Regions from separate parts of the Kluyvera georgiana genome, predicted to be linked through region 1. Evidence: predicted binding sites of a transcription regulator. Region 1 holds the regulator's gene; each other region holds the start of a gene.

Region 1 (3,934 bases):
GTCGTCATGGCGTTGATGTGCTCGACGATAAACTGGCTGTGGGTGACCCACAGCTTCATGTCTTCAAGATAACGTGAATTAAAGCCTGGCTCCTGCATCGCCTGGTTCAGCGTGTTATACAGCGTGTTGTGCGCCTGGTTGACGCGCATGCGCTGGTAGGCCAGCTTCGGTGCCTGTGGGTCAGGGCTGAGGATCAGGCGGATAGCTTCCTGATCGGCCTCCAGCGCCGCCTGGGCGTTCTGGCGCAGCTGGCCGCTCTGCCACTGCGGCCAGAGCCAAATCATACCGCCGAAGGCGATCAGGCAGCCAATGATGGTGTCGATAAAGCGGGCGACAATAAACTCTTCGCCATTAAGCGTCAGGATTTGCAGGGTGTATACCGCGGTGATGGTAAAGCCGACGGTTGCCCAACCATAGCTGCGACGAATAATCAGGTAGCTCACTAACGTCACTATCAGCATGCCCGTTAGCGCCCAGCCCTGCGGCGCGTGGAAGTGCAGGGCCACGGCGGCAATTACCAGCCCGGCAAGCGTGCCCGCCGCTCGGTGGAAAATTCGCACCCGGGTCGCGCCGTAACCGTTTTGCGTGACCAGCAGCACCGTCATCAGGATCCAGTACGGTTTTGGCAGGTGCAGCGCCGCGCCCATCAGGCTGGCGATGCTCAGCATCACGCTGAGACGCGCGGCGTTACGCAGGGCGGGAGAGCGCAAAGAGAGGTAGCTTTTTAACGCGGGGAACAGCGGCAGACGGCGTTCTTTGTCGGCCATCAGGTTACGCGGGTACAGCGGGCGCTGGGAGCGCAGCACGCGGGCAATGCGGCTGAAGTGCCAGGCACAGAACTGACCAACCGGGTTATCCGGGTGCTGGTCGGCAATTTTTTCCAGCGCGCCAATCTGTTTATCCATGTTGAAGCGGGTAGGGTAGCGGTGATAGAGGATATCGTCCGCCAGCACGCGCAGGCGTGCGGCTACCGTCTGGGCATTCCAGCGGATCACCGCTTCCGCATGGCTGCGTTCAACCAGCTTCTGCACCTCTTCCGGCTGGTGCAGGCTGACGGAGATATGCTCCTGCAAATCCAGCCCTACCTGGAAGGCGCGCAGCAGGCGCTTATAGTCATTGTGCTGGTTCGCCGCCAGCATGTGTAGCTGCTGGTAGCATTGGGAAATCAGGTCCACCACCTTTTGCTGGCGAGTCAGCAGCGGCGGCAGCGCGGTGTTGGGATCGGTATGCTGAGTCAGTAAGCTATATTTTGCTTCGCAGTAGTCCGCAAGCTGACGGTAAAGCAGACTGAGCGATTCTCGCAGCGGCTGCTCGCGCCACATCCAGAACCACCACCAGTTGAACAGCCCGTACCATAATGTTCCCAGCGCGTAGATCAATAACGGCTGCCAGATAGGCATATTCCCTGCCAGGCTAAGGGTAAAAATGGACGCAATCAGCGAAGCGGGCAGCAGTCGTCCGTGCAGGGCGCTGATCTCCGCCGTAACGCCAAGCAGCAGCGCCAGCCCGGTCAGAATCAGTGGCAGAGGTACATCGCGCGCCAGCAGCAGCTGAACGGCGAGGCTACATCCTGCGAACAGACAGCCGCCAATGATCAGACGCTTGAAGAAACGTTTATGTGGCGTATCAAGCCCGGCAATGTTGCAACAGGCGGGCACCAGCGAGAACAGTAGGCCCTGCTTGAGATGACCGAGAAGTAGACCAATGGCAACGGGCAGACACAGCACCAGCGTTTGCCGCAGTGCATAGTTGACTTCCGGGTGGTAAATCAGCCTGCGCCACATAGGGGGAAAACAAAAACGGCGTACTGCATGACGCAATACGCCGTTTGGGCTGGATTAGCGGGTACCGTAAACGACAATGGTTTTGCCGTGTGCGGAGATCAGATTCTGATCTTCCAGCATCTTCAGGATACGGCCCACGGTTTCACGAGAGCAGCCCACGATCTGGCCGATTTCCTGACGAGTGATTTTGATCTGCATCCCGTCCGGGTGGGTCATTGCGTCAGGTTGTTTTGCCAGGTTCAGCAGCGTCTGCGCGATACGACCGGTGACGTCGAGGAACGCCAGGTTGCCAACTTTCTCAGAGGTCACCTGCAGACGACGCGCCATTTGCGAAGAGAGACGCATCAGGATGTCCGGGTTAACCTGGATCAGCTGTCGGAATTTTTTATAAGAGATTTCAGCAACTTCACAAGCGGTTTTTGCCCGTACCCACGCGCTGCGTTCCTGGCCTTCTTCAAACAGGCCTAACTCACCGATGAAATCGCCCTGGTTGAGGTAAGAGAGGATCATCTCTTTCCCTTCTTCGTCCTTGATGAGTACTGCCACTGAGCCTTTTACGATGTAATACAGCGTCTCTGCTTTTTCACCCTGGTGAATCAGCGTGCTCTTCGATGGGTACTTATGAATATGGCAATGAGACAAGAACCATTCGAGAGTCGGGTCTGTTTGCGGTTTGCCAAGCACCATGCGCGGTTATCCTCTGTTATAAGCTCTTCCCGGCGGCAAAAGCATTGCGGCCACCGGTTGCAATAGTATCCTTCCCGTTACCTGGGAAGTCGGCTGTCGCATACTGTCGCAGCCTGTAATGTGATGTCCTCTGCATACATGCAGTACGTTTATGTATTACCGTAGCATCCTGACTGTTTTAGCATAGCTTTAGCCGTGTGTCTCCTGGTGTCTCGCTTCAGCATGACGTCGATCGCCTTCCATTGCGAGAATTGTTATGTGCGCGTAATCTGAGAAGAAAATTGCAACCTTGGAGTTAAAAATTATGCAAGCGCGTGTGAAATGGGTTGAAGGGCTGACCTTCCTGGGGGAGTCCGCTTCTGGGCACCAGATCCTGATGGACGGCAACTCTGGCGATAAAGCGCCAAGCCCGATGGAAGTGGTGCTGATGGCCGCAGGTGGCTGCAGCGCTATCGACGTGGTGTCTATCCTGCAGAAGGGGCGCAATGACGTGACCGACTGCGAAGTGAAGCTGACCTCCGAGCGTCGTGAAGAAGCGCCGCGCCTGTTCACCCACATCAATCTGCATTTTATCGTCACCGGTAAAGGGCTGAAGGATGCGGCGGTTTCCCGTGCGGTGGATCTGTCTGCGGAGAAGTACTGCTCTGTTGCGCTGATGCTTGAAAAAGCGGTGAATATCACCCACTCCTACGAAGTGATCGAAGGGTAAGTCCTTTGCGAGCAACGGCTCCCTCGTTCCTTCGGGGAGAGGGAACCGTCCTGTCAATCTGCTAGTTTCGACCTTCCATTAAACGCTGCACCAGCGGCGTCATGATCAATTCCATCGCCAGCCCCATTTTGCCGCCGGGAACGACCAGCGTGTTCATATGCGAGATGAACGAACCCTGCAGCATGGCCAGCAGCCACGGATAGTCGATGTTGTCGAGGTTGCGGAAGTGAATCACCACAAAGCTTTCGTCCAGCGACGGAATGCCCTTGGCGGCAAACGGGTTAGAGGTATCAACCGTCGGCACGCGCTGGAAGTTGATATGCGTGCGTGAGAACTGCGGCGTGATGTAGTTGATATAGTCTTCCATCGAACGCACGACCGAATCCATCACCGCTTCGCGGGAGTGTCCGCGCTCGCTGGTATCGCGGATCATCTTCTGGATCCACTCAAGGTTAACGATTGGCACAACGCCGACCAGCAGGTCGACGTGGCGTGCGACATCATGCTGTGGCGTCACGACGCCACCGTGCAGCCCTTCGTAGAACAGCACGTCGGTCGGTTCCGGCAGCGGCTGCCAGGGGGTAAACGTGCCTGGCACCTGATTCCACGGCACCGCTTCATCGTAGGTATGCAGGTATTTTCTCGACTGCCCTTTACCGTGCAGACCATAGTCGCGAAAGGTTTGTTCCAGCAGGCCAAAATCGTTGGCATCCGGGCCAAAGTAGCTGATATGGCGGCCTAAATCGCGGGCTTT
Region 2 (3,934 bases), 1.3 Mb from region 1:
CAGCAGCAGGCCGCACAGGACTAACAGGCTGTATAACACACGCTTTAACATGAACTTGGCTCAACCGTGGACGAGGGAGACATCAGGCTACTTTACCCGCCGGGCAAGCGCAAGAAACCATCGTTTAATTGCGGGGAAATTAGACAACGGAGGCGGATTGCCGTTTGTAGGCCGGATAAGGCAAAGCCGCCGTCCGGCAATCTGCTCCAGTCAGCCCGATGGCGCTACGCTTATCAGGCCTACGGGTTATGCCAACAGGACGCGATCGATATTATGGCAGCCGAGCGCTTTCAGCGTCGCGGCGGTGGCATCCCACTGAATCAGCGGGGCATCGGCGCGTTCAGCAAGAATGGCCCGTTGAATATCCGGGTAATCATAACCGTTCAGGCTCAGCAGGTTCAGCGCGCCCTGCAGCGGTGGCAGCGTGGGGTTAAACGCGGCGTTTTCAGCATAGCTGCCGCTGAAAATAGTACCATCACGCAGTTCCAGCGCCACGCCCGATGGCGATTGGCTGTACGGGGTATGGCTCTGATTCGCGGCCCGAATCGCAGCCTGTGAAAGCGCATCGCCATCAAGCGGATGGCCGTGATCCTCCGCGTCCATCAGCAGGGTTTTGATCTCCAGATCTTTCGGGCCAAAAGCATCCGGCAGGTAATCCTGTAACGTGTGTGGCTGACGGCCCGGCAGATTGATACGCAGCGCCAGCCCGCTGTTCAGCTCGTTCATAAACTGACGGCAGTGGCCGCACGGCGTGTAGTTAACGGTAATCGCCTGCAGCGCTTTTTCACCGCGTAGCCAGGCGTGGCTGATGGCGCTTTGCTCGGCATGAACCGTTTGTTGCATCGTCGCGCCGAGAAACTCCATGTTGCCGCCGAAGTACCAGGTGCCGCTGACACCGCGGGCAATGGCGCCAACGTTAAAGTGAGAGAGGTCTGCGCGGGCGCAGGCTGCGGCCAGTGGCAGGAGCGCGAAAGCGAGCGCGTCTTCGTCCAACCCCGTCGCCTGCTGCAGCGATGAGACCTGCCCGGCGCTTAACAGAGCAGGGAAGTGCGGATCGGCTAACAGCGGAGCGATAGCGGTCTGCAGGTCTGCCGCCAGTTGCGTAAAAGCAGATTGAAAACGTGGATGCATGGCGTTGTGCCTCATAACAATGTAATGGGATCGTAGTGTACGGGGCTCGCATGCCACAATTAGTGATCAATATCTCATTGTTAGTGCAACGTATGTAATCTCATTGGAAAATGTGTGATTTGTCTCGTTTTATCCCACCGCGGCCAGAATAATCGGGAACAGGAACGGTGCGATCAGCGAGGTAATAATCCCGCAGATGACCAGGGCCAGTGAACTAAACGCCCCTTCCTGGTAGTCCAGCTCCGCGCAGCGAGCGGTGCCGAGGGCGTGCGATGCGGTGCCCATCGACAGGCCGCGCGAAGCTTTAGTGGTGATACGCATCAGGTTCAACAGCGTGTGGCCAAACACCGCGCCGAGAATACCGACATAAATCACGCACACTGCGCTGATGGCGGGAATACCGCCGATGCTGCCGCTGACTGCCATCGCAATCGGGGTGGTGACCGATTTCGGCAGAATAGAGGCGGCGATTTGCGGCGATGCGCCCATCATTAACGCCACGGTGGTGCCGGTAATCATCGCCACCGCGCTGCCGATAAAGCAGATAGTGATAATGGATTTCCAGCGGGCACGAATCTGGTGCAGCTGTTCGTACAGCGGGTAGGCGAGGGCCACCACCGCCGGTTGCAGAAGGTCGTTCAGTACTTCGCTGCCTTTGAAATAGTGGTCGTACGGGATGCCGGTCAGCATCAGGAACGGAATAATCACCACCATAGAAACCAGCAGCGGGTTGAGCAGCGGCATTTTGAAACGCGCGCCCAGCTTACGGGCGGCAAAAAAGACAACCAGGGTCAGCGGCAGCGACCACCAAATATAATGAAGCATTATTTTTTCGCCTCTTCTTGCCCAACGACGTTACGTTCACCGTGTACCAGGTGTGAGCTCCAGCTCACGACCACCAGCACCACCAGCGTACTGACGGTACAGGAGACCACCACCGGACCAAACTGCGCGCTCAAGAGCGTGAAGTACTGCATCACGCCAACGCCAATCGGCACAAACAGCAGCGCCATATAGCGAATAAGCACGTAGCAGCCGGGGTTGACCCATTTGGCGGGCAGAATTTGCAGCGCCAGCAGGACGAAGAGGATAAGCATGCCGATAATGCTGCCGGGGATGGTGATGGGCAGCAGCGACGAAACAAAAATTCCGGCATAAAGGCAGGCGTAAATCAGCACGAATGCACGCAGGTATTGCCAGATAATATTCAGTGATTTGAGCATGGGATTCACCTTTGGTGGAATGCATTCATCATACAATTAAACCCTGAAATGTGCTACCGATCACATCATGAAATCTGAGCATACCTGATATAGATAAGCGGAACATTAGCCATCTGACCACAGGTTAGCTTTCAATGTGTACCGGGTGTGATAAATAGTGGAGAAAACGGCTCAGCGCCAGCGACGGGAGATCCTTCTTACGCCAGAATACGCCAACGCTGCCTTTCTGCTCAATGCGCGGCAGCGCCAGAATCGACAGCTGCCCCTGGCGCTGGTAGCGCTCGGCAAGGCGTAAAGAAAGAATAGAGATCATATCGCTGCTTTGCAGCAGGTTGACGCTGACGTTCATCGATGCCGATTCGATGGTGTTCTCCGGCAGCATTACGCCGTTTTCCACCAGCGCGTTATCAATACTCTGACGGATCGGCGTGCCGTTCGGCCAGACGATCCAGCGCCACGAGGCCAGATCGTTCCACGTCAGGCTGGCAAGGCGCGCCAGCGGATGGTCGGTACGCGCGACAAAACAGACCGGTTCGGTATACAGCACTTCATAGTTCAGCGGCAGCTCCAGCGCCCGGCCGCCGATACGCCCGACCACCACATCGACCACCCCCGACTGTAAATCGTGCAGCAGCGGCGTCATCACCTTTTCTTCAATATTCAGATGCAGCGTCGGCATTTCGGCCAACAGCGGGAAAATCGCCTGGGAAACGCAGTCGGTGGCCACCGGCGAGCAGCCAATTTTCAGGCTGCCAACCAGCCCGCCTTGCTTAAAGCGTTCCATCTCGAACTGTGAACGTTCGATATCGTTTATCAGCCGCTGGGCATGCTGGAGCAGCAGTTTGCCGCCCTCCGATGGACGTAGACCTTTACTGTGTCGCTCAAACAGCGTCAGGCCTAACTCCTCTTCAAACTGGGTCAGCCACTTCGACAGCGCGGGCTGAGTGATGTGCATTTTCTTCGCCACCTGGGTGAGATTTCCCTGCTCGCCGAGCGCCACCAGAATGTGCAAATGATGAAGCTTCAGTTTCTGCGTCCAGTCCGCCATCAGGTATAACCTCCAGGTTATGTTTGAGCATGAAATGCCATTGTACAACTCATTTCTCTTATCACAAAATGGCAACATAAAAGCAAAAAAAGAAACATCTTACCCTGTGCCGTTCGGGCCAGACGCGCGAACGGCGAAATGGATAACCTGCATTTACCGAGGCCCTCCCTATGACGCAACGACGTGAACTTCAGGCGCTAATCGACGCCGCCCCTATCGGCGCGATGCAGTGGCGCGTCATTATCTGCTGTTTCCTGGTGGTGATGATGGACGGGTTTGATACCGCCGCCATCGGCTTTATCGCCCCGGCCATTCGTGAGCACTGGCAACTGAGCGCCGCCGATCTTGCCCCGCTGTTTGGCGCCGGTTTGCTGGGCTTAACCGCGGGCGCGCTGCTGTGTGGGCCGCTTTCCGACAAACTCGGTCGTAAACGGGTGATTGAATGGTGCGTCGCGCTGTTCGGCCTCTTCAGCCTGTTGTCAGCGTTTTCGCCCAATCTGGAAATGTTAATTGTTCTGCGCTTCTTAACCGG
Region 3 (3,934 bases), 2.2 Mb from region 1:
GAGTCTACTGCTTATGAAGTGGGGGCCAAATTCGACCTGTTCGACGGCGTGACCTCTAACATTACCTTCTTTGATATCCACAAACGTAACGTGCTTTATACCGAGACCATTGGCGACGAGACCTACGCCAAAACCGCGGGCAAAGTTCGCTCGCGCGGGATCGAGGTGGATGTCGCCGGTTCGCTGAGCGAAAACCTTAACGTCATTGCCAGCTACGGCTATACCGATGCCAGGGTCGAGGAAGATCCAGAATACGCAGGTAAACCGCTGCCCAACGTGCCGCGCCATACCGGTTCGCTGTTCCTGACCTATGACATTAACAACGTCTATGATAGCAACACGCTAACGCTCGGCGCTGGGGGGCATGCCTTGAGCCGCCGTTCCGGTACCAACGGCGCAGATTACTCTCTACCCGGCTACGCGGTCGCGGATGTCTTTGCCGCCTACAGGATGAAGCTACAGTATCCGGTTACGTTACAGGTGAACGTGAAGAACCTGTTCGACAAGACTTACTACACCTCATCAATAGCCAGCAATAATCTGGGTAACCAGATTGGCGACCCGCGCGAAGTGCAGTTTACGGTAAAAATGGCCTTCTGATTTCGCCAACGTCCAGCCCTCTTTCAGCCAGAGAGGGCTAACCTTTACATACTCTTTCAATCACTCATCACTTCCCTACAGTCCGCTTACGCATAATAGCTGCTTTAACTTTTAGACAACATTTTTGACTTTGAGGGATTAGAGTGATGCGTCAAGCTCTGCAACTTTCACGCTGGCTAGCAGGATTGCTCCTTGCCGTCAGCGTTGCGCTGCCAGCCAGCGCCAACTCCTGGCCGCTGCCGCCGCCGGGTAGCCGTCTGGTGGGCGAAAACCGTTTTCACGTCGTCGACAACAGCGGTGGCTCACTGGAATCTATCGCCAAGAAATATAACGTGGGTTTCCTGGCGCTGCTGCAGGCCAACCCTGGCGTCGATCCGTATGTGCCTCGCGCGGGTAGCGTACTCACTATCCCGCTGCAAACACTGCTACCCGACGTACCGCGTGAAGGCATCGTACTGAATCTGGCCGAGCTGCGGCTGTACTACTACCCGCCGGGCAGTAAAACCGTGACCGTATACCCCATCGGCATTGGTCAACTTGGCGGCACCACGGTGACCCCCACCATGGTCACCACCGTTTCAGATAAACGCGCCAACCCAACCTGGACGCCAACCGCCAATATCCGCGCGCGCTATCGCGCTCAGGGTGTTGAGCTGCCAGCGGTAATGCCTGCCGGACCGGATAACCCGATGGGGCATCACGCCATTCGTCTTGCGGCCTACGGCGGCGTGTATCTGCTACACGGCACCAACGCCGATTTTGGTATCGGGATGCGCGTCAGTTCAGGCTGTATTCGCCTGCGTGATAACGACATTAAAGCCCTTTTCGATCAGGTCACGCCTGGCACCAAGGTAAACATTATCAATACGCCGATTAAAGCGTCGATTGAACCAAACGGCGTCCATCTCGTGGAGGTTCATCAACCGCTGTCCGAGCATATTGATGATAACCCGCAGACCCTGCCGATTGTGCTTAACGCCGGGATGAAGGCCTTTAGCCAGAACCCTGCTACCGATAGCGAAGTGATGAAAAAAGTGATGGATGTGCGCTCCGGAATGCCGGTCGATGTCACCCGTCATCACGATATTGCGCAGCAAAGTATGTAGTTGAAAGCCCAAAGTAAAAGGCCCTGAGCGTATTCCGCTCAGGGCCTTTTTTATAGCAGTGGCATAAGCATTATGAGGGTTTTAACGCTTATTTATAGATTACCGCGGTACCGTGGAGGGAGTTCGGACCGCTAACGGAAGTGATGCGGAAAGATTTCGCACCCATTTCATCGGCTTTCTGAGACAGCTCTTGTTCCAGAGAAGCCAGGTTCGGACCTGCAGATGCGGCAATGTTGCCGACTTTGTGCTGATCTGCCGGAGTGGATTGCACTTCAACAGCGGCAAAGCTTGCAAATGACAGTGAACTTAGGACTGCGGCGATAGCCAGGGTTTTTACGTTTTTCATAATTTTTACCTTGCAGATGAATTTTTGTAGGTCAGACGTTATTAACTTAACGATCGATAAATTAATAGTAATGAGATCCAGGTCACACGTCAACGGATTTTTATAACGATCATTTATTTAATTAGAATTCATATATTTTTCATATGAATATGTTGAATTCTTTTTTGCGACGGAACCGCTAGCCCCCGCCGACGATTATTTTTATAATGAGCATTCACTAAACACCGACTGAGGTAGGCGGCACGATGACAACTGACACGCAAAGTTGCGCGAAAAAAGGCCGTGGTCGACCTAAAGTATTCGACCGGGAAGCGGCGCTGGATAAAGCGATGACGCTGTTCTGGCAGTATGGCTATGAAGCAACATCCCTTTCCGATCTTGTCGAAGCCACCGGCGCCAAGGCGCCGACGCTGTACGCTGAATTTGTGAATAAAGAAGGGCTATTCCGCGCCGTTCTCGATCACTACATCAACCGTTTTGCGTCGAAAAATGAAGCCTGTCTGTTCTGCGATGACCAGACGCTGCTGGAGGCGCTTCGTCACTATTTCACCGCCGTCGCCACCTGCTTTACCAGCAAAGACACGCCGGCGGGCTGCTTTATGATCAACACGTCTGCCGCCCTGGCCGCTTCTTCCAAAGAAATTGCGAAGACCATTAAGTCGCGTCACGCGGTACAGGAACAGACGCTATGCCAGTTCTTACAGCTGCGTCAGGCGCGCGGGGAGATCCCGGCAGAGAAAAACGTCGCCGAGCTGGCGCAGTTTCTGAGCTGTATTTTGCAGGGAATGTCGATTAGCGCTCGCGAAGGGGCGAGCTTTGAAACGCTGATGCAGATTACCGAAACCACCCTGCGCCTGTGGCCACAGATGATTGCCGTATAAAAAACGCCCCTCAGTCCGGGTGACGGAGGGGCGAATCAGCACACTCACACTTTTTTAGGCTTTATTCAGTACCAGCTGACCATTGCTATCCAGCGGAATCTGGCTGCCGGGCTGTTTATCCATGCGGATTTTGCCCTGCTGGTCGCCGATTTTGTAAGTCACATCATATCCGAGGGTTTTCTCGGACTTGTCGTACACCGTTTTACAGCGCTGTTCCGTCGTGGTGTAGGTGTCGTTATTCTGCATCGCACCCTGCACCTGGTTACCCGCATAGCCGCCGCCCAAAGCACCGACGACGGTTGCGACGTCTTTACCGCGGCCACCGCCAAACTGGTGCCCGATGACCCCACCGGCAACGGCGCCCAGCACCGAGCCGGCGATACGGTTTTCATCCTGTACCGGACGACGGTGCGTTACCGTCACATTGCGGCACTCCTGACGCGGGTTCTTAACGGTTTCCTTGATTGGCGTAGCGGAGATCACCTGCGCATACTGCGGGCCACGATCGAATACGTTCATACTCGCTACGGCGGCAACCCCGAGAGCGGCTGCAACGCCAATACCAATACCCGCCAACATTGATTTATTCACGGGACTTCCTCCTTTGTTGCTATTGCTAACAATTGTGCAACTTAAGTCAAACCATGACTATCAGACAAAAACTCAAAAGCAGGATTTTATGTGGGATTAGAGATGTTTGAGAGAATTCTGAAGGTGGATGCAGATAACAATTGAAAGCGCTGATAAGCGCAGCGCTTTGGACGGAACATTGGCGCACATTGCCGGATGGCGCTGCGCTTATCCGGCCTGCATGTTGTGATGCATGTAGGCCGGGAACCTTTCGGCGCGATTAGTGCAGTTTCAGGCGCGGACGGATGACGCGGTTGATACTCCCCACCAGCATCATCAAGCCGGTTTTGCAGTAGCCGTGCAGCGCAATCTGGTGCATACGGTACAGCGAGATATACACCATACGCGCGATACGCCCTTCAATCATCATC
Region 4 (3,934 bases), 460 kb from region 1:
CCCGCTCCGACGGCAGTGCCATATAGGGCAAAGCTCCATAGAGTTTCGTCTTTAGACCAAATTTTAGACATTATCTGAATATATCAACCATAAAACCAAAAAAATGGCGGACAATTTACCATAATTAGCTTTTCGTGTGGCTGAACATTTTCAGGCCGCTTGTTATCGGCCTGAAAAGAAGACTAATTTTGTGCGTAAAGATTCTGTTGGCGGCGTTTGATGATGCGATCGCGTAGCGTATCGTACGCCCAGTTGTAGAGCATGGTGTAAGGCAGGAAAAACAGGAAGAAGCCAATCTCCAGCGTGAGTGCCTGCAGCAGCGTTACGCCCAGCACGAACGACACGATGCTGACGCCGATGACGATAAACCCACACTCAAATCCCAGGGCGTGCAGGGCACGCACTTTTGCCGTCCGCTTTACGCGAGTGACCGGCCACAGGCGGTCAAAAACGGCGTTGTAGATGATGTTCCACACCATGGCGGTGGTGGCCAGAATAATCGTGAGTCCCCCCATTTCCAGTACGGGCCGTTGCATCAGCCAGGCGGCGGTAGGGGCGAGGATCGCGGTGGCGATCCCTTCAAAGCACACGGCGTGGAAAATACGCTCCGGGAGCTTTCTGCGATGTAATAAATCGTGTTGCATCTGATGACCTTCGTTTTATTGAACACTGTTATGCGCATTTTATGGGTAAATGTGATAAGTAAAAGATAGAATCCATCGATAAAGTAGATACTTCATGCGCTATTCCCCCGAAGCTCTGACCGCCTTCGTTGAAACCGTCTCCTGCGGTTCCTTTTCCGCCGCGGGGCGCCGTCTACGCAAAAGTCAGTCGACGATCAGTACCGCCATCGCCCATCTGGAGGTGGATCTCGGCGTCACATTGTTCGATCGTTCTGCGCGCCAACCGGTATTGACCCCGGAAGGCCAGCGGGTGCTGAGCTACGTGCAGGCGATCCTCGCCGCCAGTGAACGGCTTGATGAGCTGGCGGTTTCATTGAGCGGTGAAACGGAAGCGCGTTTAACCTTTGTACTGTCGGATACTCTGCATCCGGACGTGCTGGAAGATCTGCTGGCGCAGTTCGACCGTCGCTTCCCGCATACCGAGTTTGAATGTCTGGTGGGGGAGGATGATGATGTGGTCGATCTGTTGCAAAAAGGCCGCGCGCAGGTGGGGTTGATTGAGGCGCGCGACGACTATCCGACCGATATTGGTCATACCCGCCTGCCGATGCAGACGCGCATGGCGGTCTATGTCTCTCCCGATCATCCTCTGACCGCGCAGGCCCGCGTGGAGTGGGAGCAACTGCGCACGTGGCGCGAGCTGCGGTTGAATACCTATCTGGAGAATCGCTCAGCACCCGCACGCGGGCCGGTATGGTCGGCACCCAACTATCTGATGCTGTTGAGCATGGCGGCGCAGGGGCTGGGATGGTGCGTGTTGCCCTGTGCGCTGGTGGATGAATTTGCCAGTTCGGCGGAGCTGACTATGCTGGATATTACGGGCTGGCCCATGTCGGTTTCTATCGATTTGCTCTGGCATAAAGAGGCTCCCCTGGGCGCGGCGGGAAGCTGGCTGCGTCAGTACCTCCAGCAGGTGTCGACGTAGCGCATACGATAAGCAATTCCTTTGTGATAAGACTCACTTTTTTTAAACAATTGCGAAAAAAGTTGATAACAATCATCTACTATACGCAGATTATTTTGCGCTGAGGTTGAGATGAAAGATGTCGTTATCGTAGGTGCTGTCCGTACGCCCATCGGCTGTTTTCAGGGGGCGCTTGCACGTCATTCCGCCGTCGAACTGGGTAGCCTGGTGATCAACGCGTTGGTTGAACGCAGCGGCATTGCCGCAACGTCGATCGACGAAGTGATTATTGGCCAGGTTCTGACCGCAGGTACCGGGCAAAACCCGGCGCGGCAGTCCGCGATAAAAGGGGGGCTGCCGAATACCGTATCGGCCATCACCATTAACGACGTCTGTGGCTCGGGGCTGAAGGCGCTGCATCTGGCGACCCAGGCAATTCAATGCGGTGAAGCCGATGTGGTTATCGCCGGTGGGCAAGAAAATATGAGCCGCGCGCCGCACGTGTTGACCGACAGCCGTACCGGCGCGCAGCTGGGCAATAGCCAACTTATCGATAGTCTGGTGCATGATGGCCTGTGGGACGCCTTCAACGATTATCATATGGGCGTTACGGCGGAAAATCTGGCGCGCGAATATGGCATCAGCCGCGAGCAGCAGGATGCCTGGGCGTTAAGCTCACAGCATAAAGCCCGCAAGGCTATCGACTCGGGGCGCTTTCGCGACGAAATCGTTCCGGTGATAAACCCACAGCCTGGTGGTCAGCCGCAGATTGTCGATACCGATGAGCAGCCGCAAACCGATGCCAGCGCGGAAGCACTGGCGCGTCTGAGCCCATCTTTCGATCTGTCGGGCTCGGTGACGGCGGGTAACGCTTCGTCGATTAACGACGGCGCGGCGGCGGTGTTGATGATGAGCGAAAGCAAAGCGCTTGAATTGGGGTTACCTATCCTGGCGCGGATCCGTGCGTTTGCCAGCGTGGGGGTGGATCCCGCGTTAATGGGGATTGCACCGGTTTATGCCACGCGACGATGCCTGGAGCGTGCAGGATGGCAGTTGAATGATGTTGACTTGATTGAGGCTAATGAAGCTTTCGCCGCGCAGGCCATTTCGGTGGGTAAAATGCTGGAATGGAACGAGCAGAAGGTTAACGTCAACGGCGGGGCGATTGCTCTGGGGCATCCGATAGGCGCATCGGGCTGCCGAATCCTGGTTTCTCTGGTTCACGAGATGATTAAACGCGATGCACGTAAAGGCCTGGCGACGCTGTGCATCGGTGGTGGTCAGGGGGTTGCCCTTGCCGTCGAGCGAGACATTCAGTAACTCTGCTTTAGTTTCTCCATTCTTTTTTCCCTTTCAAAAAGACCTCATTCGAGGTCTTTTTTTGTTTCTATACGCTGAGTTAAGAGACCACGAAAGTATTCGTGTCTAGTTCCTTCCTTTATATATTTATTTTTATTTGTGTCATTTGTAAGAGATATGAATGAGTAAATGCTTAGCCGAGTCATTGCTTAAACATAAATTATTACTATTGCTAAGAATAACTCACGTTACTTCTTTTTTGGTAAGTTCATGTAAATTAAGTAAATTATAGAAAACTTAATTCATGGAAAATAAATCTTTGTGATCTAAGTTTTATTTTTTGAGGGTTATGTCTGTTTTTTGTTGAGCTTTATCACGTCCTCTTTGTGCCAGATTTTCTGAAACAAATAATTACGATCTCGATCACTAAAATAGAAATTTGGAAAAAATAAAATCCAATTCCATAAAAAAGAAACATAATTTCAATTGAGGGATGGCAAATGTTAAAGAAAACTCTGGCCCTGGCCGTATTATCTGGCATGTCTTTCGCTGCATCTGCGGTAACCGTTGACCTGCGTCATGAATATATTGACAGCGGTTCAAACGCTGACCGTGTTGCGGTATCTCATCGGTTTGATAACGGTCTTGGTTTTGGCGTCGAAGCAAAATGGAAAACGGGTGGTGATACTGATAAACAGGATCGTCCGTTTAACGAAATGGTGGGGAATGGTCACGAAGAATCCATTAACTGGCGCTGGAAGGCGACGGATAACTTTGCCCTGAACCCAGGCTTTAATATTGAGAGTAAAGACAGCTTCTCCATCTATAAACCGTATCTGCACGCGCAGTACAGCTTTGATAATGGTTTTTATGTGGCGGCGCGTTACCGTTATGAATATACCCGTGTACCGGCAACCTCCAGCAACGGCGGCGGCGTGGATGACAAAGTCAATAAAGTGGATACCTGGGTTGGCTGGGCGATGGGCGACTGGCGTGTAGAACTGAACTACGTTTATGCACGCAGTACCGTGGCGGACGATCAGCATAA

What was found. The regulator CRP, encoded in region 1, controls carbon source genes, mostly activating them, when cyclic AMP is high. The targets are predictions, from matches to a motif close to ATGTGANNNNNNTCACAT.
Region 2: the regulator CRP is predicted to act here: its motif matches at 2,403-2,420, upstream of ABTW00_RS08045 (CidA/LrgA family protein).
Region 3: the regulator CRP is predicted to act here: its motif matches at 2,123-2,140, upstream of bhsA (multiple stress resistance protein BhsA).
Region 4: the regulator CRP is predicted to act here: its motif matches at 1,630-1,647, upstream of ABTW00_RS04300 (acetyl-CoA C-acetyltransferase).

The regions. Positions count from the first base shown of each region.
Region 1 is NZ_CP158865.1:425,306-429,239, forward strand. Features, by position in the region: gene ABTW00_RS01965 (YccS/YhfK family putative transporter) at 1-1,784, opposite strand, end outside; gene crp (cAMP-activated global transcriptional regulator CRP) at 1,839-2,471, opposite strand; gene ABTW00_RS01975 (OsmC family protein) at 2,776-3,180, shown strand; gene ABTW00_RS01980 (phosphoribulokinase) at 3,242-3,934, opposite strand, start outside.
Region 2 is NZ_CP158865.1:1,692,601-1,696,534, forward strand. Features, by position in the region: gene sanA (outer membrane permeability protein SanA) at 1-51, opposite strand, end outside; gene cdd (cytidine deaminase) at 247-1,131, opposite strand; gene ABTW00_RS08040 (CidB/LrgB family autolysis modulator) at 1,261-1,956, opposite strand; gene ABTW00_RS08045 (CidA/LrgA family protein) at 1,956-2,354, opposite strand; gene ABTW00_RS08050 (LysR substrate-binding domain-containing protein) at 2,479-3,402, opposite strand; gene mhbT (3-hydroxybenzoate transporter MhbT) at 3,573-3,934, shown strand, end outside.
Region 3 is NZ_CP158865.1:2,660,010-2,663,943, forward strand. Features, by position in the region: gene ABTW00_RS12610 (TonB-dependent siderophore receptor) at 1-600, shown strand, start outside; gene ldtC (L,D-transpeptidase LdtC) at 747-1,706, shown strand; gene bhsA (multiple stress resistance protein BhsA) at 1,795-2,052, opposite strand; gene ABTW00_RS12625 (TetR/AcrR family transcriptional regulator) at 2,298-2,933, shown strand; gene ABTW00_RS12630 (glycine zipper 2TM domain-containing protein) at 2,988-3,524, opposite strand; gene ABTW00_RS12635 (NAD(P)/FAD-dependent oxidoreductase) at 3,784-3,934, opposite strand, start outside.
Region 4 is NZ_CP158865.1:886,157-890,090, forward strand. Features, by position in the region: gene ABTW00_RS04285 (amino acid permease) at 1-71, opposite strand, end outside; gene ABTW00_RS04290 (multidrug/biocide efflux PACE transporter) at 183-644, opposite strand; gene ABTW00_RS04295 (LysR family transcriptional regulator) at 739-1,608, shown strand; gene ABTW00_RS04300 (acetyl-CoA C-acetyltransferase) at 1,720-2,907, shown strand; gene ABTW00_RS04305 (oligogalacturonate-specific porin KdgM family protein) at 3,387-3,934, shown strand, end outside.